One region of the Neobacillus sp. 19 genome, then DNA from elsewhere that is predicted to be linked to it. Evidence: predicted binding sites of a transcription regulator. Region 1 holds the regulator's gene; each other region holds the start of a gene.
What was found. The regulator Rex, encoded in region 1, represses fermentation and respiration genes when NADH is low (regulators of the CRP and FNR family bind a similar motif). The targets are predictions, from matches to a motif close to TTGTGAAATATTTCACAA.
Positions count from the first base shown of each region.

Region 2: the regulator Rex is predicted to act here: its motif matches at 2,827-2,844, upstream of ACO1D1_RS05545 (nitric-oxide reductase large subunit).
Region 3: the regulator Rex is predicted to act here: its motif matches at 2,455-2,472, upstream of ACO1D1_RS13260 (YwiC-like family protein).

Region 1 is NZ_JBMPZU010000099.1:119,244-127,366, forward strand. Features, by position in the region: gene rimI (ribosomal protein S18-alanine N-acetyltransferase) at 1-425, shown strand, start outside; gene tsaD (tRNA (adenosine(37)-N6)-threonylcarbamoyltransferase complex transferase subunit TsaD) at 422-1,447, shown strand; gene ACO1D1_RS26920 (ABC-F family ATP-binding cassette domain-containing protein) at 2,086-4,005, opposite strand; gene moaC (cyclic pyranopterin monophosphate synthase MoaC) at 4,151-4,648, shown strand; gene ACO1D1_RS26930 (redox-sensing transcriptional repressor Rex) at 4,680-5,333, shown strand; gene ACO1D1_RS26935 (YhbD family protein) at 5,439-6,062, shown strand; gene ACO1D1_RS26940 (polymer-forming cytoskeletal protein) at 6,075-6,791, shown strand; gene ACO1D1_RS26945 (cytoplasmic protein) at 6,806-7,513, shown strand; gene ACO1D1_RS26950 (YdiK family protein) at 7,770-7,970, opposite strand; gene ACO1D1_RS26955 (lysostaphin resistance A-like protein) at 7,967-8,123, opposite strand, start outside.
Region 2 is NZ_JBMPZU010000022.1:43,861-51,983, reverse strand. Features, by position in the region: gene ACO1D1_RS05555 (DUF2249 domain-containing protein) at 1-122, opposite strand, end outside; gene ACO1D1_RS05550 (hypothetical protein) at 250-402, shown strand; gene ACO1D1_RS05545 (nitric-oxide reductase large subunit) at 420-2,783, opposite strand; gene ACO1D1_RS05540 (Crp/Fnr family transcriptional regulator) at 3,027-3,719, shown strand; gene ACO1D1_RS05535 (DUF2249 domain-containing protein) at 3,765-3,998, shown strand; gene ACO1D1_RS05530 (DUF2249 domain-containing protein) at 4,026-4,232, shown strand; gene ACO1D1_RS05525 (hypothetical protein) at 4,247-5,491, shown strand; gene ACO1D1_RS05520 (metal-sulfur cluster assembly factor) at 5,505-5,807, shown strand; gene ACO1D1_RS05515 (ATP-dependent DNA helicase) at 5,844-7,769, opposite strand; gene ACO1D1_RS05510 (THUMP domain-containing class I SAM-dependent RNA methyltransferase) at 7,817-8,123, opposite strand, start outside.
Region 3 is NZ_JBMPZU010000041.1:662-8,784, forward strand. Features, by position in the region: partial or broken gene ric (iron-sulfur cluster repair di-iron protein) at 1-370, opposite strand, end outside; gene glp (gephyrin-like molybdotransferase Glp) at 605-1,870, shown strand; gene mobB (molybdopterin-guanine dinucleotide biosynthesis protein B) at 1,858-2,406, shown strand; gene ACO1D1_RS13260 (YwiC-like family protein) at 2,529-3,257, shown strand; gene ACO1D1_RS13265 (Crp/Fnr family transcriptional regulator) at 3,289-3,963, opposite strand; gene ACO1D1_RS13270 (YjzC family protein) at 4,257-4,436, shown strand; gene clpB (ATP-dependent chaperone ClpB) at 4,560-7,154, shown strand; gene ACO1D1_RS13280 (YjzD family protein) at 7,201-7,386, opposite strand; gene ACO1D1_RS13285 (hydrolase) at 7,571-8,123, shown strand, end outside.

The DNA.
Region 1 (8,123 bases):
ATATGAGGGAAGAGGATATTGACCAGGTATTAGAAGTGGAGCATGCGTCATTTACAACACCATGGAGCCGTGAAGCTTTTTATAATGAATTATACAATAACAAATTTGCTGTTTATATTGTTCTTGAGGAAGATGGGAAGATTATCGGATATTGCGGGACTTGGGTGGTGATTGATGAAGCACATGTAACGAATGTGGCAATTTTGCCGGAGTATAGAGGAAAAAAGCTGGGTGAGGCCTTAATGAGGAAGTTAATAGCCGTAGCGAGGGAGATGGGGGCAAGAACCATGACCCTTGAAGTGAGAGTGACAAATCATGTCGCACAATCCCTTTACCGCAAGTTTGGGTTCCAAAACGGCGGAATCAGGAAAAATTATTATTCCGATAATCAGGAAGATGCACAAATAATGTGGGTGAGCTTATGAAAAAAGACGTATTGATAGTAGGAATTGAAACGAGCTGTGATGAAACAGCCGTCGCCATTGTTAAAGATGGCCGTGAAATTGTCGCAAATGTAGTGGCTTCGCAAATTGAAAGTCATAAGCGCTTTGGCGGTGTGGTGCCGGAAATTGCCTCGCGTCATCATGTGGAACAAATAACGCTTGTGATTGAAGAAGCATTAAATCTGGCCCAATTAACCTTTTCAGATATTGATGCTATAGCAGTAACAGAAGGCCCGGGATTAGTGGGGGCGCTCTTAATTGGAGTAAATGCGGCGAAGGCACTTGCCTTTGCTCATAATAAGCCGCTTGTCCCTGTCCATCATATTGCCGGGCATATTTATGCGAACAGGCTGGTTACTGAATTAAAGTTTCCGCTCTTAGCACTTGTCGTTTCAGGCGGGCATACCGAGCTTGTGTATATGAAAGAGCATGGTCACTTTGAGGTGATTGGAGAAACGAGAGACGACGCAGCAGGTGAGGCCTACGATAAAGTAGCGAGGACGTTAAACATGCCTTATCCCGGAGGTCCGCATATTGACCGGTTGGCACAGAAGGGAAGTCCGAAAATTGATTTGCCGAGGGCCTGGCTTGAGGAAGGCTCGTATGATTTTAGTTTCAGCGGATTAAAGTCTGCGGTAATCAATACGGTTCATAACGCGGAGCAGCGGGGTGAACGGATTGCGCCCGAGGATCTTGCAGCCAGTTTCCAGGAAAGTGTGATTGAAGTACTAGTGAAAAAGACGGAGAGGGCTGTAGCTGAGTATGGTGTCGGCCAGCTTGTAGTTGCTGGCGGCGTGGCTGCGAACAAGGGACTGAGAAAAGCACTGGAGAAGACCTTTGCGGATCATCCGGCGATTGAATTGGTGATTCCTCCCTTATCGTTATGTACCGACAATGCGGCGATGATTGCCGCCGCCGGAAGTGTCATGTTTGAAAAAGGAATCAGGGCTGATTCTTCATTAAATGCCATACCGGGATTGGATATCGAAATATATAACACCTAACTCTTCTGAATTAGAAGAGTTTTTTTTTTGGTAGGGAACTTTGGGAGGAATGTAGTAAGTGTTCATTTACCGAAATGCAAAAAGGATAGCCCGAGCGGTAAATGAAAAGCCATTACATTGACCGAAATGTAAAAAGAAAAGCCCAAACGGTAAATGAAACGCGGTTACATTGACCGAATTGCAAAAAGGAAAGCTTAAACGGTAAATGAAACGCGGTTACATTGACCGAATTGCAAAAGGAAAAGCTCAAACAGTAAATGAACAACTCCTCAATGGACATAAATGCAAAAAAGGACCGCACATCCCCTAATATTGTGGATAAAATTTTTCAAAAAAACTGATAACAATCAACAAATTGTGGATAAGTCTGTGTATACTGTTGATAATGTGGATAAAAACGGTGTTTAATGTGGATAATGTGGAAAAGCATAAAAAATGCATAAAAATAAACTGTTTGAAATGTGTATAATGTTGTGGAAAAGTGGATACATGTTAAAACATGTTGATAATTTTTATGAATTTGTCGAATTGTACTCAGATTTTGTCGATTAATTTTTAAAGTATGTCGATACACCAAACATTTTGTTGATAGAAGTAAAGCTAAAAACCGGGCGATCCAATCAGCCCGGTTTCATTCTTTATTCAGCAAGCTCAGCCCATTCTTCCATCAATTGCTCGAGCTCTGCTTTTGCATGTTCATTTTTCATGTTGATTTCTATTACCTTTTCATGGTCCTGAAAAATCTCCGGCTCACATAATTGCTGCTCGTACTGTTGAATGTGTTCCTCTAGTTCTTCTATTCGCAGCTCAATTTCCTCTAACTTTCGTTTTCGCTGCCGTTCCAGCTTTTTAGTTTCCTTATCCTGTTGATAACTATTTTTTTCAAAAGCATCCTTTTCCACAATTGCTTTCGTGGAGGCTGCTAGTGCAAGGGCTGCAAGTTCTTCCTGCTCTAATTTCTTTTCCAGATAATAATCATAGTCCCCAAGATACTCTGTGCTGCCGTGCCGGCTTAATTCCAACACTTTAGTGGCAATCCGGTTAATGAAATATCTGTCGTGTGAAACAAACAGAATCGTCCCAGGATAATCCATCAGGGCATTCTCGAGAACTTCCTTACTGTCCAGATCAAGGTGGTTCGTAGGCTCATCAAGGATCAGCACATTTGCTTTCTCCAGCATCAGCTTAGCCAGCGCCAATCGGGCTTTTTCACCGCCGCTTAACGTGGAGACAATTTTTAACACATCGTCGCCGGAAAAGAGGAAGTTACCTAACACCGTCCGAATTTCCTTTTCACTTTTTAACGGATAATCATCCCAGAGTTCATTTAAGACACGCTTATTGGAGGTTAATTCGGCCTGTTGCTGGTCATAATAACCAATTGAAAGGTTTGTTCCATAATAAACTGATCCAGCAAGTGCGGGCAATTTTTTTATGATGGTTTTTAACAGTGTCGATTTTCCGATTCCATTCGGACCAACAAGAGCAATACTCTCTCCTTTATAGGCGCGGAAGGTGATGTCCTCTGAAACCATCTCACCCTCATACCCGACGGCAAGTGAATCCACCGTTAAAACGTCATTCCCGCTTTGTTTTTCAATTTCAAACGAGAAGGTTGCCGATTTTTCGTCCCCAAGCGGACGATCCATCAGCTCCATTTTTTCGAGCTTTTTCCGGCGGCTTTGCGCTCGCTTCGTGGTCGAAGCCCGCGCTAAATTTCGTTGGATAAAGTCCTGCAGATTAGCGACTTCTTGCTGCTGCTTCTCAAAGAGTTTCATATCGCGCTCATAATTGGCCGCTTTTTGCTCAAGGTAGGCACTGTAGTTCCCGGGAAACCGCCCGATTTGCTTGCGGGATACCTCATAGACCTGCGTCACAACCTTATCTAAAAAATAGCGGTCATGAGATACGATTAAAATCGCGCCATCATAGCTCTGTAAATATTGTTCGAGCCATGATAATGTATCAATATCGAGATGGTTGGTAGGCTCGTCCAGAATCAAAATGTCGGGACGCGTTAACAGCAGCTTTCCAAGGGCAAGACGGGTTTTCTGTCCGCCGCTTAAACTGGAAATCATCAGGGTGCTGTCGTGAAAGTTAAGGCCATGCAGAACGGAGCGGATATCGGCTTCGTATTGATAGCCCCCTTGCTCCTTAAATTTTACTTGGAGCAGATCATATTCTTTTAAAATCCGTTCGTATTTAACAGGGTCCTCGAAAATAGCAGGGTCGGCCATTTGTTCTTCCAGCCTGCGCAGTGACTTTTCCATTGCACGCAAGGGTTCGAACACGGTCAACATTTCTTCCCAAATAGATAATTTGGACTCAAGTCCGGTATTTTGCGCTAAATAGCCGATGGTCACTTCTTTCGGCTTTATAATCTCACCGCCATCATGTGACAAATGACCGGCAATAATTTTCAATAATGTCGATTTTCCTGCGCCGTTGCGGCCGACGAGGGCGACACGGTCACGGGTTTGTAATTCCAGCTTTATATTCGATAAAATAAGGTCAGCGCCATAATATTTTTGTAATTGATTAACCTGTAACAAAATCATCTAATTTCACCTCTATATACATACTAATAGTGTACCGTATAACCGGATTACGGGCAATAAAGCCAATGGCTATCAAAAAAGTTCAAAGTTTCACACACATTTTAGGAAAAATAGTGTATTATTTTTGGATAGGAGGAATATTTTTATGGCAGAATTTACACATTTTAATGAAGAGGGCAGAGCAAAGATGGTCGATGTCAGTGATAAACCAGAAACGGCACGTACCGCTCTTGCTCATTCCAGCATAACGGTCAGTAAAGAAATTTTTGAAAAAATAAATAACCAAGAAATGAAAAAAGGCGATGTGCTAGCAGTGGCTCAAGTTGCAGCAGTCATGGCTGCAAAAAAGACGTGGGATTTGATCCCGATGTGTCATCCGATTCCATTAACAGGGGTAAATATCTCTTTTACATGGGAAGAGGGCGGGCAAGATCAGGTTCAATTACATATTGCTGCAGCTGTTAAGACAAAAGGGAACACAGGTGTGGAAATGGAAGCGCTAACAGCTGCTTCGGCCTGTGCATTAACCGTTTATGATATGTGTAAGGCAGTTGATAAAGGGATGGTCATTGGGCCAACCTATTTAGTCGAGAAAACTGGCGGAAAAAACGGTGACTTCAAGCGAACGGAACAAGTGAAATAATAACATACATTCAAAAGGGGTGTGGGAGAATATGAGTAATGAAACGATGAAGATACCACAGGCGACAGCCAAACGGCTGCCCCTCTATTATCGATTTTTGAAAAATTTGCATAGTTCAGGCAAGCAAAGGGTTTCATCAGCAGAATTAAGTGAAGCGGTAAAAGTGGATTCGGCAACGATTCGACGCGATTTTTCTTATTTCGGCGCATTAGGGAAAAAGGGCTATGGATACAATGTCAATTACTTATTAACATTCTTCCGTAAAACACTTGACCAGGATGAATTGACTAAGGTTGCCTTAATCGGGGTGGGGAATCTTGGTACAGCCTTTTTAAACTATAATTTTTTAAAAAATAATAACACAAAAATTGCCTGTGCCTTTGATGTCGATCCGGCAAAAATGGGCACGATGATTCGTGAAGTACCTGTTTTTCACATGGATGAGTTGGAGAAAGTGTTAGTGGAGGAAGACATACATGTTGCCATTCTAACCGTTCCAGCCCAAGCAGCACAGATGATCACGGACCGGCTTGTGAATGCCAATGTAAAGGGGATCTTAAATTTCACCCCAGCAAGGTTAAATGTCACATCCTCAATCAGGGTACATCACATTGACTTGGCAGTAGAACTCCAGTCACTGGTCTACTTTTTAAAGCATTATCCGACAGTGGAAATAGAAGAATAATGTCGATTAAGACTTTTCACAGAAATTGTGGAAAGTTTTTTTATTGCCTTCTTTACAACGTAACAGTGTTATGTTACATTAAAAACCAGAAAGGGGATATTAAAAATGAGCGAGGGGTTAATTTCGAAAAAAGATTTATTAGATATGGCAGGAATCTCGTACGGTCAGCTGTATCGCTGGAAGAGAAAGGATCTAATTCCTGAGGACTGGTTTATTCGAAAATCAACGTTTACGGGGCAGGAAACCTTTTTTCCAAGAGAAAAGATTTTAGAGCGAATTGATAAGATTCAAACGATGAAAGAAAACCTATCATTGGATGAGCTGGCTGACATGTTTTCACCTAACGTAACAGAGTTGCATTTCACGAAAGAGGAACTGTTGGAGCGTAACATTGTTTCGAGTGCAGTAATGGACGTATATTTGGAAACTGAAAAGGGCGGAACACATTTTGATTTTTCAAGAATTCTTGAAGTCTATGTATTAGAGAAGCTGCTGCAGTCCGGAGAAGTTAATCTAGATGAAGGGAAAATGCTGCTTCAAGTCTTAAAGGATCATAGGGGATCGATCAAACAAAAAAATGCTGAGTTAGTGCTGACGAGAAAACTGGGGGTTTCATCCTGTTTATTACTGATCAATGCGGAAGCTGTTCAGTTTGACCAAGGGACGAAAGTGATGGTTCAGCTTTCACTCGTGAACTGTATGGAAGAGATTAAGGCGAAGTTATTATAAAGGAGAATGATCATGGATACGCAAAAAAGGGGAGACTTGAATATTAACGGCTTTGGCTCGGCAAACGGCGGGCAATTTCGCCATGTAACCATCAATGGCAAAGGAACCGTTAACAGTGATATCGACTGTGTCGAATTCGATTGCAATGGATCGGGAACGGTAAATGGAAATGTTGTAACGAACAAAGCTAAGATTAACGGAAACGGAAAAGTGAAAGGAAATCTTGACTGTAAATCATTATCAGTCGATGGAACGGCGAAAATTGAACATAACCTTTACGCGGAACAGTTCAACGTGGCGGGGAAGACCTCTGTCGGAGGAAAGCTAAAAGCGGAGGAAATCAGCATTAAGGGCAGGCTGACCGTTGAGGGAGATTGTGAAGCGGAATCGTTTAAAGCGGAGTCACTGTTTATCATTGGCGGGCTTTTAAATGCGGATGAAGTGGATATTAAGATTTTTGGAGAGTGCAAAGTTAGAGAAATAGGCGGGCAAACCATTCGTATTAAAGACAAACCGGCATTAATGGGATTATTTAAGTCGTTTATTCAAACCCAGCTGGAAACGGAATGTATCGAAGGGGACAAAATCGAATTAGAAAATACGAAGGCGGCTGTTGTCCGCGGCAACGAGATTACCATCGGGCCAAAATGTGAGATTGGTCTTGTTGAATATAGCGGAAAGCTTTCAGTTGACAAAAAGGCAGTTGTGAAAGAGTCGAGAAAGATATAAAGGGGGAGAAAGAAGTGGAAAAAGGTCAAAATCTGACGATCAATGGTTCAGGCAATTATCCTGGCGGCCGGTACGATAAGGTGAGCATCCGCGGGGAAGGGACGATTGAAAGTAATGTAGAATGTTCTACGTTTCATATATACGGCACGAGTGAGGCATTGGAGAATGTGAAAGCCGGATCTGTAAAAGTGATCGGTGAAACGGTAGTGATGGGGAAAATGGAGTCTGGTGACATGTTGGTAATGGGGACGTTGTCCATTGCTGGTGAATCAGCTTTGAAAAAAATCAAGATCCTTGGGACTCTTGAAGTGGGTGAGCGGCTTTCAGGTGAAACAGCTAATATAAAGGGCAGTATATCCGTGGGCGGCGACGTCGAATATGAGAGATTTGATTTAAGCGGCGGATTTGAAATAAAAGGTCTATTGAATGCGGATACGATTAATATTGCTCTCCGTTTTGGCAATAGTTCGGCTGAGGAAATCGGTGGTGGAAAGATCACAATTAAAAGAAAAACATCACTGCTTCCATTTGTTAAGGATGAGGGGTCACTAGTAGTGAAGGTAATTGAAGGCGATGAAGTATTCCTTGAAAATACGACAGCAGATATCGTCAGGGGTAAACTGGTTAAAGTCGGTTCAGGCTGTCAAATTGGCCGGGTAGAATATTCGACTGATTTTATTCAGGATAAGCATTCGACGGTTAAAATGTCGGAAAAGATCTAGAGGAGATTTACGGGAATGGATGGTCGTTGATAAAAGGCCCGAAGTCGTTGATAAAAGTTTAAAAGTCGTTGATAAAGTCCAAAAGACGTCGATAAACCAGTGAAATTTGTCGATAAAAGGCTCAAGGTTGTTGATAAAGGGCATCGCTTCTAAAAACGTATCAGAATCAGACCACGGCTAATAGATGGAGCGAATTATTGACAAAAAGACGCAAAAAGGGACCCCAACTCCGATGGAAATGCAGGGATCCCTTTTCTTATTTTTTCAATTGGTTTTTATATTTAAAATGAAAGGCCATCATTTTCAAACCCGAGCCAAAGTCAAATGTTGCCAGTAAGACAAGCAGGTAACTGAAAAAGCCCCAGCCGTTCTTTTGCACGTCGTCGATGGCAAAGAAGGTAAATACTGCACCAAGCAGAAAGTAAATAATTCCGGAAAACAAGGGTGAACGTTTCATAGAAATCCTCCGATAAAGTTTTGCAGCGCTTCAGCCTCACGCCTCAATCTCTCAATATCATCTTTGTAAACAGTTTGAACCAAAACAACCAAGGTATTCATCGTGACATGGGCAAAAATTGGTACGAGAATCCGCTTCGTTTTAACGTAAAGG
Region 2 (8,123 bases), on a different contig from region 1:
TGGTCGTTAACAATCATCATTGTTTCACCGGGCACTAATCCATCGAAACCATTAAAGATGGTTGGATGCTTTTCACGTGGTGGAAAATCTGGGACATTGATCACTTTTGTATAGGTTTGCATTATTATCACTCCTTATAGTATGTTAACTTCTCTTCTATTATAAGGAAATGGATGCTTCCATTTAGTGCTGCGTATCACACCTAATACATGATTTTATTTATACTGTTTTATTAGGGGGGCTTGGAGCTTGCAAGAATTAGTAGGTTCATGTAAATGCTGTAACAAAGACCTTTATTGTTTAGATGGTTTCTTTAACGGCGTTCACACAGAAGAAAGCGACACTTATTGTTTCGATTGTTATAAAGAGCTAATGAAAGAAAAAGAAAATCCGCAAAGCTAGACCTTGCGGATTTTTTCTTATTCTTCATCAAGTGATAAATCTTTCACTGGGAGACTTTCCCCTTCTTTATGCGTTGGCTTACGTAAATGGAAGAGAGCTTTTAGACAGAATACCACTAATACCACAACGCCAATAAGGAAAATGGTGTCAGGCACCGCACGCCAAGTTAGTAATGTTTGAACTAGATCCTTTTGCAGAAAGGCTGCTGAACGTGATGTTGCGTATCCATGGTCGAAAGCTTCTTTGATTTGAATAAAGCCGACCGGCAGCAAGGATAAGAAGACCATTCCGGCTAGACCTGCGTTTAACATGATGCAGCTGAATTTAAGCCATTTATCGTTCCAGCTTTCAGGCTTCACAATGTTCCGTAATGAATAAAGAAGTACAGCACAGGCAAACATTCCGTACACACCCATCATCGAACCATGCCCATGTGCAGGTGTTAAGAACTGTCCATGTTCAAAATAGCTGACGGCCGGAAGATTAATTAAGAAGCCGAGCACCCCTGCACCAACCAAGTTCCAAATCGCTACAGAGATAAGGAACCAGAAAGTTCCTTTATAAGGAAAATCTACACCTCCTGCACGCATCATTTTGTATTGTTCGTATGCTTCAAGGATTAGCAGTGTTAATGGAATGACCTCCATTGCTGAGAATACAGCTCCAAGTCCAATCCACGCTTCAGCTGAACCGTTATAGTAATAATGGTGACCGATACCGATTACCCCGCTGCCTAGAAGCAGGATTAATTGGAAATATAGCTGTCTAACAGTAGATTTTTTTGTTACCAAACCCAATTGAACTAAAAGGAAACCAATAACAACAACAGCAAATACCTCAAAAATACCTTCAACCCATAAGTGAATAATCCACCAGCGCCAGTAATCAGCAAAAGTAAAGCTTGTTCCCGGGTTGATAAATAGGGCAAAAACGTAGAATGCAGGTACAGCAATCGCCGAGTAGAATAATAAGTGGATCAACCCACCTTTATCGGTTTCTTTCTTAAGACCTGCCCTAATTCCCCGATAAACGATGAACAGCCAAATGAACATGCCGGCAATCAGGATTATCTGCCATATACGTCCCAGCTCGATATACTCCCAGCCTGTATGGCCGAACAAGAACCAGTTATTCCCTAGGTACCCATTGGCACCAAGCCACTCACCAACCATACTTCCGACAACGAGGACCACCAATGCCCAGAATAAAATATCGACTAGTAATCCTTGTTTCTTTGGCTCATAACCGCCAACAAGCGGAGCAACATAAATACCCATACCAAGCCAAGCTGTTGCAATCCAGAAAATAGCCAGCTGCAAGTGGTAACCTTTTGAAATATTAAATGGCAGAATATCATGAATCCACTTAATTCCAAAGAAACTATCCGGTTCTATGTAATAGTGCGCAAGTAATGCCCCAAACATACACTGGACAAAGAATAAAGCAGAAACGATAACAAAATACTTTCCGCTCTTCACCTGTGAACTTGTCACCGGCATTTTACGTAAATCAATTCGAGGAAAGTTTCCTTCTTTATAAGCTTCCTGCATACTAAATTGATAGCGGTAGAAAACAAAAAGAATAATTCCTAATACCAGGACAAAAATGGTTATGCTGGCGCCGCTCCACCAAACAGCAGAGAAAGATAACTGATTTCCTGCGTCTTCATAGTATGGCCAGTTATTTGTATAGGTGATATTATCTCCTTCGCGAACGGTACTGGAGAGCCATGCCGTCCAGAAAAAGAAATCAGATATCTGGGTAATTTGATCGCCTGTTGCCACATATGCACGATCCGTTTTTGGCATATCCTCCTCTTTAATTAGGTTTGGTTTTAATCCCCAGCCGTCACCCTTCGTAAAAATTTCTTGATAATGTGCCCTTACCTTTTCAAGACCAAAAGCTTGAGCATTTGTTAAAACCATTGTATCTTTTCGGCTGTTATAGCGATTTTTACGCATTTCTTTTATAACTTTGTTTTTTATAACTATTTTTTCATCCTCATTTAAAGAAGCATAATCTTTTCCATATTTATCATTTGCTTTATAAGCCTGCATTCCTTCTGTATAAATTTTAAGGGCTTCTGCCGTATAATCAGGCCCCATGTATGAACCATGTCCTAAAACAGTACCGTAGTCCATTAAACCATACTTTTGGAATACTGCCTGACCGCCCATAATAGATTCCTTTGTAAAAAGGACATCACCACTTTCATTTGTCACTTCTAATGGCCGTGGCGCTTGTTCTTTAAATATCCAATAGCCGCCAACGAGTAAAACGGTGAAGCTAATTAAAATAGTCGCAATTAAAACAGATTTTAACAGACCATTTTTATTCGTCTTCAATACTTTACCGGTAGACGTACGATGTTCTATTTCCATGCCTTTCATCCTCTCTATTTTCATTACAGACTGTATTTTAACTTTGAAAAAAGCATCACAAAGTGAATATCCTCATTTCTTAGCTGTGATAATTGTCACACACTAAATGTTTCTTTCACAAAATTGTCACATTGAGAATTATTTTCAATAAAAATGATCTACCTATGATGGAGGTCACATTAATACGAAAAAATCATTGCTACAATGAGTTTAAATCGAATTAATAATATGAAGGTGATGTTAATGAAGCAGGAGGACATAATCAAACGGTTGTCTGATGTCCCAATCTTCAAGGAATTATCCTTAATGGAGCTTGACCCAATCGTTAAGATTGCTCAAACTCGGTTTTATAAGCATAAGATGTATGTTTTTATGCAGGATGATCATCTTGACCGCGTGTTCTTCATTCATAGCGGGAAAATCAAAATTTATAAAACAGATCATTCGGGCAAAGAGCAATTAATCTCTGTCCTTGAACCGGGAGAAATGTTTCCGCATGCCGGATTTTTTAGAAAAGGGAATTTCCCTGCACATGCCGAGGTGATGGATGATGCACATCTCATTGTCATCCCGATTGACAAATTTGAAGAAATTCTTATTTCCTATCCGGAACTCTGCATTAAGCTTTTTAAAGTGTTGGGGGAAAAAATTGTTGACCTGCAAGGAAGATTGGAAGCACAAGTTCTCCATAACACATATGAACAAATTATTTTACTACTCATTAGACTGTGTAAATCGAACGGGGAGAAGGCTGGAGATCGCTACAAGCTTACAACTCAGTTCACCAATCGAGAATTAGCCAATATGATTGGTACTTCGAGAGAAACCGTCAGCAGAACCATCAATCATGTAAAAAAGAAGGAATTTGTTACACAAGACGAAGATGGGTATTATGTAATCGATCGTGAGGCATTACAACAAGAGTTATTCTATTGATAAAGAAATTTTGCACAAATAAAAATAGAAGGGGTTGTCAAGCAAATGGAAAAAAGAGTAATTGAATTGGACGTGCGCGAGGATCTTAAAAATAAAATTGAACCGTTTCAAAAAATTATGGAGACCATTAAGGAATGTAAGAATAATGATATTTTTATTCTTCATGCTCCATTTAAGCCAGTACCGCTTTTCGCCGTTCTAAAAGCAAAAGGCTTTACCCATGAAGAAGTAGAAATTGAAAAAAAGCACTGGAAAGTTATCTTTACAAAGAAAAGCTAACAGAAATAGGATGGGAAGGTGATTGAAATGATATTAGATAATCGCGGGTTAGAACCGCCGCAGCCAATGATGCGGACATTGGCTGCCCTTGAAACGCTTGGGGAGAATGAAGTTTTAACGATTATTAATGACAGGAGACCGATGTTCCTTTATGAGCAGCTCGAAGAACTGGGCTACAAGCAACGCACAGAACCGCAAACTGACGGAAGTTTTAAAATCGAGATCTTTCGCTAAGAAGGTGTACTATTATGGTTCCTCAAAATATGGGGAGTGAAACAAATATTAAACTGCCTTTCTCATTTATCTTTTTTAGTTTAATCGCCCTAGTACTTTCGCAAATTCTATTGCTAGTAAACGGTCAATTAATGGCTGATGGAAGCTTTAGAATCCCTGCGATCTGGTCTTCAGCTCATTTATTAGTTTTAGGCTGGGCGTTAATGATAGCGATGGGAGCCATGTACCAGCTTGTTCCTGTTGCCTTCCTGACGAAAATATGGAATGAGAAATTTGGCTTTGTTCAATTTTATGTTACGGCAATAGGCATTGCCACTTTTTCAGCTATGCTCTATGTATCACCGCAAAATGCTTTAATTCCAGGGGTCGTTACCTTAATTGGTATCATTATGTTTTTAGTGCAGATGTTTATGACATTAAGATTACAAGCCAAACCAAACATTTTGACTGCTTTCGTGGGATCGGCACTAGTATGTTTATTTATCACTATTTCATTAGGAATTACATTAATTTATTGTTTAAAAACAGGGATTGGTGCTGAATACTATCATTCAATCTTTAAAAGCCATTTATTAATGGGTGTTACTGGCTGGTTTACCCTATTAATTTTCGGATTTTCCTATAAGATGGTGCCTATGTTTTCTTTGTCACACGGGTTTCCAATGGTCCATGCAAGATACGTGTATGGATACTATACTGCTGGTCTCGTTTTATCACTCATTTCCTTCTTTTCTAATAGCAGCAGTCTATTAAAAATAGGTTTCTTCTTACTTTTGGCAGGCTTTTCGATTTTCAGCTGGCATACCACAATCATTATCAATAAAAGATTGAAAAAAAAGCTAGATAAACCCTTTACGTTTTCGCTAATTGCAATTGGACTGGGCAACGCCATCCATTTAGCAGCATTTATATTATTGTGGACCAACAGCTTTACTACACTAATTGGCCCACTGGTATACGCTTATCTATTACTTTGGATTGTCCTTAGTATTATTGGATATTTGTATAAAATCGTTCCGTTTCTTTGGTGGACCTATAAATATAGCAATGAAATCGGGAAGTCAAAAGTGCCGACATTAAAAGAAATGATGAATGAAAAAATCATTATCCCTGTCCTGTCAATCTTTATTGGGGCAGTTATCATTATATTTTGTGCCCTGGCCTTAAAAACAGCCGTACTGTTTAATATAGGACAATTCATCTTATCCATCATGTTTCTTATCATTGCCATTAATATTGTTAGAGTTATAAAAAAATAGTGAGGTGTTTATCATGAATTTAGAAGAAAGAATCCTTGAAGAATTAAAAACTGTGTATGATCCTGAGTTAAATATCAATGTAGTGGACTTAGGCTTAATTTATGGCGTTGGAATTACGGATGAAAATGATGTGAAAATTACGATGACGCTGACAACACCTGGCTGCCCGCTTCATGACAGCATTACAAGGGGTGTCCGCTATTGTGTAGAAGGAATCGAGAAAACAAGAAATGTAGAGGTCAATCTTGTCTGGGAGCCCGCCTGGTCACCTGATAAAATGACAGCGGAAGGAAAAAGTTATTTAGGTATGAGATAAAAAAATGGAAGCTCTCTAAACGAGAGCTTCCATTTTTTATCCTTCTATGGGTTCGGTCGGTAAGACAGCGGTGATACTCTGTAATACGGTTGGATCGATATCTTCATCTATCATGATATGAACTGTTCCCCTGTCTGTTTCACTGCGAATTAATCTCCCTATGCCTTGACGCAGGCGAAGGAGCATATATGGTAAATCAACCTCAAGGAATGGATGGTCTACCCCATCCCTCTTAGCTGTAAAAACGGGATCATTTGGCGGGAACGGAAGGGAAAAGACCAATACATTTTCAAGCGATCTTCCTGGAATGTCAAGCCCTTCCCAAAGATGAATCGAGCAAAGTATAGCATGCTCCTCATTTTGAAACTTGGAAACGAGCGTGCTGATTTCTTCGTCCCCTTCAAAATAAACAGGATATGGTAATACTCCCGGCAGGTGTCTTTTAAGATGAGACAGTTCTTCTTTATTATTTAATAGAATTAAGGCTCGTCCCTCGGATTGATGAATGACTTGAGTTAGATAATTTATTTTTTCTGCAATGCTTTCTTTTGAAAATCTTGGAAGATAGACTTCCATGTTTTCATCATAGGCAAATGGCGAAGCAACAGAAAACGATAAATAATCCTTTATACCAAGACTATTTGCAATATAATCAAATGACTTTTGATTTGACAGTGTCGCTGACGAAAAAACAAATGGCTTTTTCTGTGAAAACACCTCTTCTCGCATCACTTCTTCGACCATTTTTGGCATAATCACAAGTGTCCGTTCGCCCCTGCTCTCTTCAAACCAGGTGATTCCGTTCAATTCTTGAAGGAAAAGTGATAATGAATAGGTAATCTGCTCTAAATACTCCTCAACAATCTTTAAATCATACTCATTTATGACATATAACTCACTTTCAAAGACAAGTTCTTCCTCCAAGGATTGAAGTGTTGACAGTAACTTCCTGCAGGTTTTTAAAACTAAAGGATGCTTCGAAATAATTTGTTTCTCAGATCCCTTTGCATGTGCAGAAAATTGAGAGATTGTCTCAAAAAATGCCTCATTTTCTAAAAGTGCTTCTTCTATTGTGTATAATGTTTTCTCTCTGACTTCGTTTTCCATCAGCCTAGTAAGCAAAGTATCCAAGGTATAATCAGTAAACCGGTAACTTAATGCTTTTTGTGCAGCAAATTCAAGCAGATGGCCCTCATCAAATACAATGGAAGAATGGTCCGGCAACAGCGGCAGCTGCCCTTCCCGCTTTCTTGATTCCTTCGTCCAAATATGTTCCATATAGAAATCATGGGAGCAGATAATTAAATCAGTCGAATGCCTGTAATATTCCCTGTGCAGAGTTAATCCGCAGCGGTGGCGCTTTTCACAGGAAAAGCAATCCTGAAGAGGATCCCAATTTACATTGCTCCATATTTCATCAGACAAATGCGGAAAATCACGTCTGTCTCCGTATTTTTCAAAAGACTGCATCGAGCCGCCCGTGTGAATAAAGTCGGGCAGCTTTAGATACAAATCGGAAATCTCATCTGAAAAATCGTTATTCCGAACCTGATCAAGCTTTTTTAAACACAGGTACTGATCACGGGATTTAGCCAGGCGAACATCAATATTTAACCCGAGTACCCTTTCGAGCTTTGCAATATCTCCCTCTTTTTTTACCAACTGCTCTATAAGTGTCTCATCTGCACATGCAATGACGGCTGGCCTATTCGTGTAGCGGGCATACATGATTGCATACAGTAAATAAACAATTGTTTTCCCTGTCCCGACTCCTGCTTCGGCGAACATTATTTTTTTATCCTTGAAGGCCTTTTCCAATTGGAAGGCCATATAAATTTGTTCGTCCCTTAGTTCGAAGCCGGCATCAGGCAAAATATCATAGAATAGATCGCCAATCCATTCTCCTAATTTGTCATAAAAGGACTCAGTCTTGGAAACTTCAAACGGTATCCGTTTTTGCATAATCTACCTCCCCAATGAACCATTTCATTACTTGATAATTATTTCGGCTAATCCTGACGAGGCGGCCGTTTCCCCCAATATTGATATAAATCTGTCCGGATAAATCCGTTAAAAAGTTTTCGTTTCTTTGTTGCCGGCTTTCCATATAATTGTTCAAACTCTTCATTCGAGGTCATGATATAAATCGACCACGTATCAAGATTGCTGAATGCCCGACCCATTTCTTTGTACATCTGTTCGACAGCCATTTTATCCCCTAATCTTTCACCGTATGGGGGATTCCCGACAATGACACCGTATTCTTTATTCGTAGAAATGTCTCTGACCTGCATTTGTTTAAAATGAATTAAATCA
Region 3 (8,123 bases), on a different contig from region 1:
TCACTTTTAATAACTCTGGGTGGTTATCGCCATGCACACGAGATACTTTGGTCACATAGGGGCTAAGCATCGCTAATTCTTCTTCCGATACACGATGGTAATTATTAATTACGTGATCAATAATTGTATTGGAATCGGAATCAGTCCATACTTCTACATCTTTTTCGGTGTTCTCGTATTTTTCAAAAACCACGTTTAATTCTTCCATTAATGTGTTCATATCAAGTCCGTTTTGATCTACAGCTTGTGATAATGGAATGTTTCCGCCGCAGCAGAAGTCAATCCGGTTCTTTTTAAACACATCACTTGTTTTTGGCAATTCGTTTACAATATCTTTAACTAATGAATTTTCGGTAATGGTGAAAGTCATAATACATTCCTCCTAAAATTTTTTAAATGTTTGTATCTGACTTAAGCATAATTGAAAATGAATCTTAATTAGGTGACCTACATCACACATCCACTATGATTTTTCATTTTTTCCTTCAATTTGTAACATTTGATATGTTAGCAAGTTTTCAATAGGATTATAATGGATAGGAGCCCTAAACTATTAGTACATATTTGAAAAAAATGAAACGTTTTAAGGCAGGAGCTGATGAAATTGTTAGAGAGAAGAAAACCGATTCCGATTGGGGAAGCAGTTGAAAAAATTATGGCCCATCAATTACATGGGATAACGGAATATGTTTCAATAAATGAAAGCTTTGGCCGTTTTTTGTCAGAGGACTTGATCGCGACAAGTGATGTGCCTCATTTTAATCGGGCACCATATGATGGTTTTGCTGTCAGGTCGATTGATACCCTTTCGGCCTCACAGTCCCATCCAGTCGAGTTTGAAGTGATTGACCACATTGGTGCCGGAGCGGTGTCAACAAAGGTTGTGGGCAAAAATCAGGCTGTCAGAATTATGACAGGGGCGATGATGCCAGAAGGAACAGATGCTGTCGTCATGTTTGAAGTTGCAAAGGACTACGAAAAAGACGAAACCCCCTATATGTCGATAAAACGAAGCTTTAACAAGGGAGAAAATGTTTCCTTTATAGGTGAAGATGCTAGAGAAGGAGAAGTATTGGTAAATAAGGGAACTTTAGTAAATCCGGGTATCCAAGCCATGCTGGCTACCTTCGGCTATAAGGATGTCCCTGTGGCGAAAAAACCGATTGTCGGTTTGTTTGCAACTGGTACTGAACTTTTAGAAGTAGAAGAAGAACTCGTGCCGGGGAAAATTCGCAACAGTAATTCCCATATGATTGCCGCCCAAATCGAAAGAGCCGGTGGTGTGGTTAAATATTTTGGAAAACTGCCCGATGAATTTGATACATGCTTTGATGCTGTACTAGAAGGGTTAAATGAAGTTGATTTATTAATTACAACAGGCGGAGTATCGGTAGGGGACTTTGATTATCTTCCTGCCATTTATGAAAAATTAGGTGCCGAGGTGTTTTTCAATAAAGTAGCGATGCGCCCAGGCAGTGTGACGACAGTAGCCGGATATAAGGGGAAGATTTTGTTCGGTCTTTCTGGTAATCCATCTGCTTGTTATGTTGGCTTTGAATTGTTTGCCCGCCCAATTATTCGAAAAATGTTATTTTCTGAAAAACCCCATTTAAGGAAAGAAAAGGCCTTACTTGAAGTGGACTTTCCAAAAGCGAATCCATTTACAAGATTTGTTCGCAGCTCCACGTTTATCGAGGAAGGCAGGCTAAAAACAACACCAAGTGGTCTAGACAAATCCAATATCATCATGAGCCTTGCTGGTGCAAATTCGTTAATGATTCTTCCAGGCGGAACTAGAGGCTTTACAGCAGGCTGTGATGTAGAGGTGCTTATGCTTGAAGATCAGACCGGAAGCGAGTGGCCGTGGTAAAACCGATTATTTTTCAAGTGGTTGGTTATCAAAATAGCGGAAAAACTACCCTTACTTCCAAGCTCATCGAAAAACTGTCAACAAATCGGTTAACAACGGTGACAATTAAACATCACGGACATGGCGGGAAGCCCGATGCTGCAGAAAAAAAAGACACAACAAAACACTTGTCAGCAGGAGCGATTGCCACCCTTGTTGAAGGAGATGGCAGGCTGATTCTTCAAGCAGAACCATGTGCATATAGTTTAAAAGAACAGATCGAGTTGATGCACTATTTTCAGACAGACGTCATTTTAGTCGAAGGATATAAGCAGGAAAATTACCCAAAGCTTGTTCTAATGAAAGAAAAACAGGATTTAACGTTATTAGATATCGTAAACAATGTTCAAGCCGTGGTATTCTGGGAGGCTGAAATGATGGACATCATTTCAGCCAAACTGGATGTGCCGATCTTTCATATCGATGATGAAGCAGTCATAAGTTGGACCGTTCAACAAATCAAAAACTTTGTTAATGAGATCGGCCATAAATGTTAATAAAGTTGTCAAATAAGAGAAGGCAAATGCCTTCTTTTTTGCTTTATCATGTGATGCTCTTCACATTTTTTTCTACTGTCCTAATTTATAGTATAGGTAAGCAGGAATGAGGAGTGAAAGCGATGAAATTATTTTTACCGAAACAACATGGTGCTTGGGCAATGTTGATCATCCCTTTTTGGCTTGGGGTAATAGATGGAGGATTCCTCTGGAGGCATATCCCATTTTTTGTTGGCTGGCTTTTATTGTACTTGGCAACATATCCAATGCTGCTATTGTTTAAAAAGAAAAAGCTCACTTTTTATACAAAGTGGTCGCTAATCTATTTAGTGCCGGCTTTATTGCTGTTATTGCTACCACTATTGGAAAGGCCGTCTATTGTATTCTTTGGCCTGCTAATGATCCCTTTTTTTATTATTAATGCTTACTTTACCGCAAAAAATCAAGATCGTGCTTTTATGAACGATTTAAGCGCTGTTTTTGCCTTTTCAATTGCCGGCTTAGCGGGTAGTTATTTAGGGAGAGGTGCTGTTTCATTTGAGACCATTATTTTTCCCTTTTTAACATCTGTGCTATTTTTTATCGGCTGTACGTTTTACGTCAAATCCATGATTAGGGAAAAGAAAAATACGAAATTCAAATGGATTTCTTGGGCCTACCATCTACTGCTTGTTGCTGCATGGATTGCGGCCGGCTATTGGATTGCAGCACTTAGTTTTATTCCGAGTTTACTTCGGGCAATTCTTTTTTATGGAAAGAAATTATCACCAAAGCAAATTGGTATTTACGAAATAATTAATTCGGTGCTCTTTTTCATCATCATTGCCATACAAATAGTGATCTTAAAATAAAAAAATCGGTCGTAATGACCGACTTTTTTATTTAGTCAACCTTGCAAATTTCTATTGGACAATCTTCACAATCAATTTCACGTTTTAAATAATCCAAGTCATGAATGGTGATTGACCCTTTATCAATGGAGATTATTCCTATTTTTCGTAAATCACTTAGCAGACGATTTACGACTTCACGAGAGGTTCCGCAGAAGTTCGCCAGCTCCTGATTCGTTAACGGTAACTCAACTAAAATTCCCTTATTCGTTTTAACCCCATAGCTATTACTTATTCGAATTAAGGTTGAATATAATGCACCCTTTTTTCCATGAAGAACTAAATCGCGAAACTTGGTTTGTGTTTTACGATATTGCAAACTCATCCATTTAATGAATTCCAATGAAAGAGGGAGATTTTGTGAAAGTTTTTCCTCAAGAACATCCTTCATGATTACCGCCACCTCACCACTCTCCACAACACGTGCACTTAATAAATATCGTGAAGAAGGGGAGAATAAATTTAATTCGCCGACAAAGTCTCCTTTGGAGCACATTCTTAGTGTAAGCTCTCTTCCATCGGGAATAATCTTACTAATTTGAAGAATCCCGCTTTGTACGATGTATAATTCATCTGCTCGCGATCCTTCTTGAAAAAGAAAACTCCCTTTTTCAATCTTTTTCATATGGTGAACCGTATCAAAGAGGTGTGACAACGTTACGGGCATTTCTGTTACTATCTGCATACGACTAACCACCTTAAAGGTTCGAATTAATTTTAAAAAATAAATGCCAGCAAAGGTTTGATTTACAGGATATTACTATAATTATATTGTTAACTAAGAATAATTAGCAATAAATGTGGAATAAGTTCATACAATCGTCAAAAAGTAGTTACATGGGATTGGGATATATTCCTTAGGAAATAATGTCGACTGCTGATGGAATTTGAAAGAAATTCCTATAATGGACAAACCTAAAATGGAAATAATAATAATGTAGATGAGAAGGAGGGAAAAATGTGGGACAAAATCGTCAGTTTAAATCAGGAAAAAAGGCTCCAAATAATGGTGTGTATATAGAAGTTGGTGAAACGGGTGATAATGTGCTTAACCCTAAAAAAATTAAGCTAAAAGCTGGGGATCCATTTCCCGAAACATCAAATGATGAAAGGGTTTGGACTTATCAAAGAAAACCTTAATTAGTAAATATGGAAAGTCATCCAAACGGATGGCTTTTTCTATGTGAAAAATTTTACTTCTATTTAGAAAGTGTCTTATAATAAAAGAAAAGGTCAAAAATGGTCAGAAGGGGTGTCGATAAAGTGGACTTAAACCGAATGACGGAGCGTTTACAAAAAGGGATTATGGAGGCACAGACCTTAGCGGTTAAAGAAAATCATCAAGAAATTGATGAATCTCATTTGTTTTTATCTCTTATGAATCAAGAGGACAGTCTCATTACTTCTATTATAGAAAAGGCTGGATTACAGTCAGAACAAGTGAAGAAAAAACTGTTGGAATCTTTGTCAAAGAAACCGCAAGTTACGGGTTCAGGAGTGGAACAAGGAAAACTGTATATAACGGCTAAGCTGCAAAAATTATTGGTCAGCGCCGAAGAATTTGCCACGAAATTCGCCGATGAATATATTTCAGTTGAGCACTTCCTCTTAGCCGCAGCCCACACAAATGATTCGGAAATGAAAAAGATTCTGCAAGCATTTGGGCAAACACCTGAAACCGTTTTAAATGCTATAAAAGAAATAAGGGGGAACCAAAGAGTGACATCACAAAATCCAGAAGCAGGATATGAAGCTCTTAAAAAGTACGGCAGAGATCTTGTCGCCGAAGTAAAAGCCGGTAAAATGGACCCAGTCATCGGCAGGGATACGGAAATTCGCAATGTGATCCGGATTTTATCAAGAAAGACAAAGAACAATCCAGTATTAATCGGTGAACCGGGTGTAGGAAAAACCGCCATTGTCGAAGGATTAGCACAAAGGATTGTGAGGAGGGATGTTCCAGAGGGCTTAAAGGATAAAACGATTTTTTCACTCGATATGAGTTCGTTGATTGCCGGAGCTAAATTTAGGGGTGAATTTGAAGAGCGACTAAAGGCCGTTTTAAACGAGATTAAAAAAAGTGAAGGGCAAATTTTACTGTTCATTGATGAAATTCATACCATTGTAGGAGCCGGAAAAACGGAAGGTGCGATGGATGCCGGCAATATGTTGAAACCGATGCTGGCACGCGGTGAGCTTCATTGTATCGGAGCAACTACACTTGATGAGCACAGAAAGTATATTGAAAAGGATCCGGCACTTGAACGCAGATTTCAACAGGTACTTGTCCAAGAACCGAATGTAGAGGATACCATCTCCATATTAAGGGGCTTAAAAGAAAGATTTGAAGTCCATCATGGTGTTAAGATTCACGATCATGCGCTCGTGGCAGCAGCTACGTTATCAGATCGCTATATTACTGATCGATTTTTGCCCGATAAAGCGATTGATCTTGTTGACGAAGCATGTGCCTTGATTCGCACTGAAATTGATTCGATGCCAACGGAACTTGATGAGGTGACTCGCAGGGTGATGCAGTTGGAAATTGAAGAGGCGGCATTACGTAAGGAGAGCGATGAAGGCAGTAAAGTACGGCTCGAAGCACTTATAAAGGAACTTGCCGATTTAAAAGAACAGGCGAATGCGATGAAGGCAAAATGGCTGCAAGAGAAACAAGGAATACAGAAAGTCCAGGAAAAAAGAGAGCAGTTAGAAAAGCTTCGCCGGGAGCTGCAGCAGGCTGAAGATCAATATGATTTAAACCGTGCAGCAGAACTAAGACATGGTCAAATTCCGCTGGCAGAAAAAGAACTTAATCAATTAGAAAATGGGGCGGAAAAGGACGAACGGCTGCTTAGAGAGGAAGTTACCGGCGAAGAAATTTCAAATATTGTTTCAAGATGGACAGGAATACCTCTCTCTAAACTGGTTGAAGGGGAGAGAGAAAAACTGTTGAAATTAGAATCCATTTTACATGAAAGAGTCATTGGGCAAGACGAAGCCGTGAATCTTGTTGCAGATGCTGTTCTTCGCGCTCGTGCCGGTATAAAGGATCCAAACCGGCCAATTGGATCATTTTTATTTTTAGGGCCGACGGGTGTTGGGAAAACGGAGCTGGCAAAGGCATTAGCAGAGTCGTTATTTGACAGCGCAGAACATATAATTCGAATAGATATGTCTGAATATATGGAAAAACATGCGGTTTCAAGGCTTATTGGCGCACCTCCTGGATATGTTGGTTATGAAGAAGGAGGGCAGCTGACGGAAGCTGTTAGAAGACGACCATATTCCGTTATCTTAATGGACGAAATTGAGAAGGCTCATCCTGAAGTGTTCAACATTCTTTTACAGGCATTGGATGATGGACGAATAACAGATTCACAAGGCCGTGTAGTCGACTTTAAAAACACAGTAATTATTATGACTTCCAATATTGGATCACAATTCTTACTTGAACGAAGTGAAAATGAGATTGAAATTTCAGAGGAAGCAAGAGAAAAAGTTATGACTCAGCTAAGAGGCCATTTCCGTCCGGAATTTTTAAATCGGATTGATGAAATCATCCTATTTAAGTCATTGTCATTAGGAGAAATAAAAAATATTGTTGTGAAAATGATGAAGGAACTGCAAAATCGGCTGAAACAACAGCAAATCGATATTTCAATTAGCGAGGATGCGAAAGAATTCATTGCGGTAAATGGCTTTGATCCGATCTACGGTGCAAGACCGCTGAAACGGTATATCCAAAGAAATATTGAAACAAAGCTTGCACGTGAAATCATAGCAGGCAGGGTACATGATCAATCAACAGTGGAGATCATGATAAAAGATGGGGAAGTGGTGGTTCAGGTAAAATAAGAAAGAAAAAGGTCGTCCAATAACTTGGAAGACCTTTTCTCCTATTTTAATGATTCTTTACAGGCTCTCTTGGAATAACAGAAGCAGCAATGAAAATCAAAACAGTAACACCAAGAGATACAATAACGCCTGGCATAAATTCAAATTTTGCACCTGGAGTCATAGAACTAACAACATATGTAAGCATTTGCACTAATAGAAATGACCAGAAGAAGGTCCAAAAAAATCGCACTATTTTTCACCTCTTACTTATTTTTCATCAATGTTAATACTACCATACGCGGTAAAAAAAATATAGATAAAATCAATTTCTGAAATAACTTTTCAAGTCATTCGGAAAAATGGGCAAACTCCCTTTCATCTTTTGTGAAATGACATACAATATGTTGAGGAAATATGTAAAAGGAGATTTAGCAATGGAAAATCGCAATTTTCAGATGGATACCCAATGGAATATCATTCATTACCCCGAAAAGCCAACAGGATTTGGGATCTTAATCATTGGAGATGAAAGGCATTTTGTGGACGAGAGCAAATGCTTTTGGACACAAAACGAAGGAAAGCTAGCCATCATTGATGAATTAAAAGATGCAGGGTACACCATTTTTTCCTCAAATCTTTATGGGCGAAATTGGGGGAGCGATAAAGCTGTTGAACTTGCTCAAAGGTTGTATCAGCATGTGATTCGCAGCGAAATCCTAAATAATAAAATTCATATTTTGGCGGAAGGTATGGGAGCGCTGGTCGCGGTCAGGTTAATGGAGAAAATGAAGGGATGCATCAGGTCGGTAATCCTGCTTAATCCTATTCTTTCCTTAAAGCATCACCTTGAACAAGAAAAGGAACATAAATTTTTTTATAAAAAATTAATGAGAGAACTAACTGCAGCACATAATACGGAACAAACATGGATTGAAGGGGCCATAAACAGCATGGAGGAATTCGTAAACATGGAGTCTGGATGTCCCG